One region of the Streptomyces sp. NPDC051555 genome, then DNA from elsewhere that is predicted to be linked to it. Evidence: riboswitches for the same ligand, from Rfam matches in the RefSeq annotation. Region 1 holds a riboswitch; the other holds the start of a gene.
What was found. A riboswitch is a leader RNA that binds a small molecule or an ion and turns the genes downstream of it on or off. The one in region 1 is predicted to bind S-adenosylmethionine.

Region 1 (3,400 bases):
CCCACCCCGACCCCGGGCAAGGGGTACACCCCAGCCCCGCCGGCGTTTGAGGCGGACCGTCAGACGGCCGGGACGCAGCGGCCCTCTTCCGTCCGGTACGTCCACTGCGCACCCTGGGCCACCAGCTCCCGGACGGCCCCCACGAACCGCTCCACGTGCTCGTCGGGCGTACCCGCACCGAAGCTGACCCGGATCGCGTTCAGCGAGCGCTCACCCGGCTCCGCCTCCGGCGCCCCGCACTCGCCCGGCTCCTGCGGCGCACTGCCCAGCAGCGTCCGCACCAGCGGGTGGGCGCAGAAGAGCCCGTCACGGACGCCGATGCCGTACTCGGCGGACAGCGCGGCGGCGAAGTGCGAGCTGTTCCACCCGTCCACCACGAAGGAGATGACGCCGACCCGCGGGGCGTCGTCGCCGAAGAGCGACAGGATCCGCACCGCCGGGACCTCGGCCAGCCCCTCGCGGACCTTCGCGATCAGGTGCTGCTCGCGGGCCACCAGGCTGTCGAAGCCGGCCTCGGTCAGCGCACGGCAGGCGGAGGCGATGGAGTAGACGCCGATGACGTTCGGCGAACCGGCCTCGTGGCGGGCCGCGGTGGTGTGCCACTCGACGTCCACGCCGCCGGCACCCTCCCCGCTGAGGCGCCGCGCCACCTTGCGCGAGGCACCGCCGCCCGCGAGGTACGGCTCGGCCTCCTGGAGCCAGTCGGCCCGCCCGGCGAGCACGCCCGAGCCGAAGGGCGCGTACAGCTTGTGCCCGGAGAAGGCGACCCAGTCGACGTCCAGCTCCTGGACGGACACGGGGTGGTGCGGGGCGAGCTGGGCGGCGTCCAGGACGATCCGCGCGCCGTGGGCGTGCGCCGCGGCGGCGAGCTCCTTGACGGGCCACAGCTCACCGGTGACGTTGGACGCCCCGGTCACGCAGACCAGCGCCGGACCGTAGGGCTCCCGGTCGGCCAGCGCGCGCTCCAGCGTGGCGACGGCCTGGCCCGGGGTGCGCGGGGCGTTGAGGTAGGTGACCTGCGCGTCGCGCCAGGGCAGCAGCGAGGCGTGGTGCTCGGTCTCGAAGACGAAGACCTGGCAGTCGGCCGGGAGCACCCGGCCGAGGAGGTTCAGCGAGTCGGTGGTGGACCGGGTGAAGACGACCTGGTCGGTGGGGCGGCAGTCGAGGAACTCGGCGACCGTGGCCCGGCTCTGCTCGAAGAGGTCGGTGGAGAGCTGCGAGAGGTACCCGGCCCCACGGTGCACGCTGCCGTAGTACGGGGCGTAGGCGGCCACGTCGTCCCAGACCCGCTGCAGGGCCGGCGCGCTGGCCGCGTAGTCCAGGGCCGCGTAGGTGACTTCGCCGCCGGTGACGAGCGGCACGGTGACGTCCCGGCCGAGCACCTGGAGCGGCTCGACACAAGCGGCGTCGCAGGCGGTCCCGCAGGTGGCGTCGGCGGTCGCGGTCGCGGTGGCAGCGGCGGCGTTCAGGGAAGCGGACATGGCGGAATCTCCCGGCAGGCAGGGGTGAATGGCTTCAAGGGGCCGTACGCGGCCGGGTGCGGCGGGGTACGGAAAGGCCCCGGGAGGAAGGGGTGGCGCCGGCGGTACCTGGGGGTACGCGGACAGGACCCTGTTTCCGGGGGTGAAGAAGGGGCGAGTCGCCCTATCGCATTCGCTTGCTCACGGAAAAAGCTCCTCGAGAGACCAGGACCCCTGGTGTCGAGGGATCCGCGCTTGCCGTAAGCCTCGCTGCCTACGGCCTGGTCATCACCCGGGGCACCCCGCCACGGAAGGAGGGTTGCCGGACAGCAAGCCGGGGCCTAAACGCTGTCACTCGTGACCTGGTCAGCATCCTGCCACAAGATCCGCCACGCACAAGCCCCGGTCCGCATGTCGGGACCGGGGCTTGTCGCAAAATCGCCGCTCGACGGGAGTCGTACGGGCGGGCGCGCGGCCGTCAGGCGTTGCTCGCCTTCACCCACCGCTCCAGCACGGCCTGGGCGGCGCCCGAGTCGATCGACTGCGCCGCGCGGGTCACGCCCGCCGCCAGCTGCTCCTCCAGCGTGCCACTGCCCGGGTCCAGGGCCACCAGGGCGGCCGCGGAGTTCAGCAGGACGGCGTCGCGCACCGGGCCGGTCTCCCCCGCCAGCAGCCGGCGGGCCACGTCCGCGTTGTACGCCGGGTCCGCGCCCCGCAGCGCGGAGACGTCCACCAGCGGGATGCCGATGTCGCGCGGGTCGAAGCCCTGCTCGGTGACCGCGCCGTCGCGCACCCACCACACCCGGGAGGTCGCCGTCGTGGTCAGTTCGTCGAAGCCGTCGTCGCCGCGGAAGACCAGCGCCGAGGAGCCGCGCTCGGCGAGCACGCCCGCGACGATGGGGGCCAGCCGGGCGTCGGCGACACCGGTCGCCTGGGCCCGTACCCGCGCGGGGTTGGTCAGCGGGCCCAGCGCGTTGAAGGTGGTGCGGATGCCCAGTTCCTTGCGGGCGGAGGCCGCGTGGCGCAGCGCCGGGTGGAACTTGACGGCGAAGCAGAAGGTGATGCCCGCCTCCTCGGCCACCTCGGCCACCCGCGCGGGGGTCAGTTCGAGGTTGACGCCCAACTTCTCCAGGACGTCCGAGGCACCGCTGGAGGAGGACGCGGCGCGGTTGCCGTGCTTGACCACCTTGGCGCCCGTACCGGCGACCACGATCGCGGACATCGTCGAGATGTTGACCGTCTTGGCGCCGTCGCCACCGGTGCCGACGATGTCGACCGTGCGGCCGGGGACCTCGATCAGGTTGGCGTGTTCGTACATGGTCCGCACGAGGCCACTGATCTCCGCGACGGTCTCGCCCTTGGCCCGCAGGGCGACCACGAAGCCCGCGATCTGGGCGTCGGTGGCCTCGCCGCTCATGATCCGGTCCATCGCCCACGCCGTGTCGTCCGCGCCGAGGTCGCGGCCGTCCAGCAGGGCGTCCAGTACGCCCGGCCAGGTACGGGCCGCCACGCTGTCGCCGCCTGCCGGGGTCACAACGTTCATGGTCCGCTCCTGATGGGTCCACAGTCGATGGGTGAGGCCCCAGCCTATCCAGCCGGAGCGGACGGCAAAGAGCCCCGTCCAGTGACTGGACGGGGCTCTTGCCGTGGCGACGCGAAGACTGACCGGAATCAGTCCGTCATGCGGAGTCAGTGGTGGCCGTGGCCGCTCTGGATCTCCTTGTACTCCTCAGCCGTGGGCTTCGGGATCTGGTTGTTCTCGCCGTAGAAGCCCTTGCTCAGCTTCGCCCGGAGCTTCTCCAGACCCTTCACCTTGCGCTCGACACCGTTCTCGTCGACCGTCGGGCCGATCTCGACCGGCTTGTACTGCTCGTACGAGGTGAGCGTGTGCAGCTTCCCCTGCGAGAGCGGCTCGTGGACCTCGACGAACTCACCGTGCG
Region 2 (3,400 bases), on a different contig from region 1:
GCGGTCCGCGTCCGAGAGTGCCGCGCAGATCCACAGCGCGTCCGGTTGGCGGGCGAGGGCGGCGGAGAGGCCGGAGACGAGACCGCCCCCGCCGCGCCGGGCGCTGAGGCCCCCGTCGGCGTCGAGGGCGTACGAGAGCGGACCGCGATTGGCGGCGACGAGTACCTGAGAGGCCATGCGGGCAACCTAGCCCGGCGGGCCCGCGCTCAAACTGTGAGTGCCGTCATGCCACGCGCCGGTGGGCGTACTCCTCGACGCCCCGCATCGGCGGCCGCTCCACCGTGTCCACCGGGTAGGTGTGCGGCTCGAAGCCGTCCGGGCCGCGCTCGAACTGGGTCAGCTCGGGCCGTACGAGGTGCCCGCGCGAGAGCCGCAGCTGCGCGGTCCGGTAGATCGCGGCGGCCATTCGGCCCAGCGCCCGCCCGTCCTGGTGGCGGTGCAGCCGGACGCCGACGTCGACCTGCGCGAGCGCGTCCAGACCGGCCGTGTGCAGCGCGTCCACCAGCAGGCCGAGCTCCACGCCGTAGCCGACGGGGAAGGGCAGCCGCTCCAGCAGCGAGCGGCGCACCGCGTACTCGCCGCCCAGCGGCTGGACGAATCCGGCCAGCTGCGGCCAGTGCAGGTTCAGCAGCGGGCGGGCCACCAGCTCGGTGACCCGGCCGCCCTGGCCGGGCGCGTCGCCGAGCGGGCGGTCGTACATCGCCTTGACGAACTGCACGTCCGGTTCGGTCAGCAGCGGGCCGACGATCCCGGAGACGAAGGCGGAGGAGAAGTCGCGCAGGTCGGCGTCGACGAAGCAGACGACGTCCCCGCTGGTCACCAGCAGCGAGCGCCACAGCACCTCGCCCTTGCCGGGCACCGCCGGGACCCGCGGCAGGATGTCGTCGCGGTGCACCACGCGGGCGCCGGCCTTCGCGGCGACCGCCGAGGTGCGGTCGTCGGAGCCGGAGTCGATGACGACGAGCTCGTCGACGAGGGGGACGGGGAGGGCGTCCATCAGGTCGCGGCGGATGACCTCGACGATCGCGCCGACCGTCGCCTCCTCGTTGAGCGCGGGCAACACGACGCTGACTGTGATCCCCGATGCCCGCTTGGCCGAAAGGAGCTGCTCCAGCGGTCGGTCGGTGGCGGACCAGGAGCGGTCCCCCAGCCAGCGCTCCACCTCTTCCAGCACCTTCAGTACTCCCTGATTGAGTCGTGATCGAGTCGTGCTCGGGTCGTGGTCGAGTCATGGTCGGCCATCGATATGGCCGAAATGTGGTCCATCTCGCGGTTCGGACGGCTGTCTCAACCATCCATGCCTTCGGTTACAGTCTTGAACAACGCGGAGGACCATCGCATGTCGGGGGTCCTTCCGTACAAACGCACGGGTGCGCCGCCAAGGCGCGTTCGCGCCATACCGCTCATCCAGAGGGGCAGAGGGATACGGCCCGTTGAAGCCCCGGCAACCCTCCAGTCGGTCTCGCGATCTTTTGCAAAGTCAGCGAGGTCCCCGACTAGGGAAGGTGCCAAATCCGTCTCGTGGCGAAGTGCGCCACGGGGAAGATGAGGAGAAAGGGCCTCGCCGTCATGTCTGCACAGACTGCCGTCACCTCTGTTGTCACCCCTGTCGCCACCTCTGCCGCGACCACCGTTGATCTCGGACCCGCCATCGGGCTTTCCTGCCGCGAATGCGCCACCCGGTTCGAACTCGGTCCCATTTTCGCCTGTGCCGAGTGTTTCGGCCCGCTCGAAGTCGCCTACGAGCTTCCGACCGGTGACCCCGAGGCGCTGCGCGCCGCGATCGAAGCCGGACCGAACAACATCTGGCGCTACGCCCCGCTGCTGCCCGTCCCCGCCGACGTGGCCTCGAAGCCGAACCTGAACCCGGGCTTCACCAAGCTCGTGGACGCCGAGAACCTGGCCAAGGAGCTGGGCGTCACCGGCAAGCTCTACGTCAAGGACGACTCCGGCAACCCGACGCACTCCTTCAAGGACCGGGTCGTCGCGATCGCCGTCGAGGCCGCCCGCGCCTTCGGATTCACCACGCTCTCCTGCTCCTCCACGGGCAACCTGGCCGGGGCCGTCGGCGCCGCCGCCGCCCGCGCCGGACTGCGCTCCTGCGTCTTCATCCCGCACGACCTGGAGCAGGGCAAGGTCGTCATGGCCGGCGTGTACGGCGGTGACCTGGTCGGCATCGAGGGCAACTACGACGACGTCAACCGCTTCTGCTCGGAACTGATCGGCGACCCGCTCGGCGAGGGCTGGGGCTTCGTCAACGTCAACCTGCGCCCGTACTACGGCGAGGGCTCCAAGACGCTGGCGTACGAGATCTGCGAGCAGCTCGGCTGGCAGCTGCCCGACCAGATCGTCATCCCGATCGCGTCCGGCTCGCAGCTGACGAAGATCGACAAGGGTCTGCAGGAGCTGATCAAGCTCGGCCTGGTCGAGGACAAGCCCTACAAGATCTTCGGCGCCCAGGCCGAGGGCTGCTCACCCGTCTCGACCGCCTTCAAGGCCGGTCACGACGTGGTCCGCCCGCAGAAGCCGGACACCATCGCCAAGTCGCTCGCGATCGGCAACCCGGCCGACGGCCCGTACGTCCTGGACATCGCCCGCCGCACCGGCGGTTACGTCGAGGACGTCGACGACACCCAGGTCGTCGAGGCCATCAAGATCCTGGCGCAGACCGAGGGCATCTTCGCCGAGACCGCGGGCGGCGTGACCGTCGGCGTGACGAAGAAGCTCATCGAGAACGGGCATCTGGACCCGGCGCTGACGACCGTGATCCTGAACACCGGTGACGGCCTGAAGACCCTGGAGGCGGTGGCCGCCGACAGCGGCCAGACCGCCACCATCCGCCCGAGCCTGGACGCGTTCCGCGCCGCCGGCCTGGTCTGATCACCCCTCGAACCCCGGAAAGGCAGTAGCGCCATGAGCGTCAACGTCCGCATCCCCACCATCCTGCGCACCTACACGGGCGGCCAGGCCGAGGTCGCCGCCGAGGGCGCGACCCTCAGCGAGGTCATCGACTCCCTGGAGCAGAGCCACCCGGGCATCTCCGCCCGCGTCCTCGACGACCAGGGCAAGCTGCGCCGCTTCGTGAACGTCTACGTCAACGACGACGACGTGCGCTTCGAGAGCGGGCTGCAGACGCCGACGCCCGACGGCGTGGGCGTCTCGATCATCCCCGCCGTCGCGGGCGGCTGACCCACCCCGGCGCGGTCCGGACCACCCGGCCTCGTAGACCAAAACCTGAATTGCCCCCTCCGGTAGGAAACGGAGGGGGCAATTCTGCTTGGTTGGGCGCGGTAGAGTTGGGGAAGTCCCCACCGCTGTTCTTGCCCGCCGCATATGAACGGGTCGCGGAAGGGTTGACATTGAGTCAACATGCGTGCGCGCTATGGGTCGTTGGCGTGGT

Region 2: another riboswitch for S-adenosylmethionine. It lies ahead of thrC (threonine synthase); the one in region 1 lies ahead of ACIBEA_RS33020 (aminotransferase class V-fold PLP-dependent enzyme).

What each region holds. Positions count from the first base shown of each region.
Region 1 is NZ_JBITDP010000021.1:81,397-84,796, reverse strand. It holds gene ACIBEA_RS33020 (aminotransferase class V-fold PLP-dependent enzyme) at 60-1,481, opposite strand; SAM riboswitch class IV at 1,707-1,823, opposite strand; gene trpD (anthranilate phosphoribosyltransferase) at 1,939-3,003, opposite strand; gene ACIBEA_RS33010 (cytochrome bc complex cytochrome b subunit) at 3,150-3,400, opposite strand, start outside.
Region 2 is NZ_JBITDP010000019.1:85,919-89,318, forward strand. It holds gene ACIBEA_RS31580 (trehalose-6-phosphate synthase) at 1-177, opposite strand, end outside; gene ACIBEA_RS31585 (glucosyl-3-phosphoglycerate synthase) at 224-1,174, opposite strand; SAM riboswitch class I at 1,401-1,552, shown strand; gene thrC (threonine synthase) at 1,570-2,880, shown strand; gene ACIBEA_RS31595 (ubiquitin-like small modifier protein 1) at 2,914-3,189, shown strand.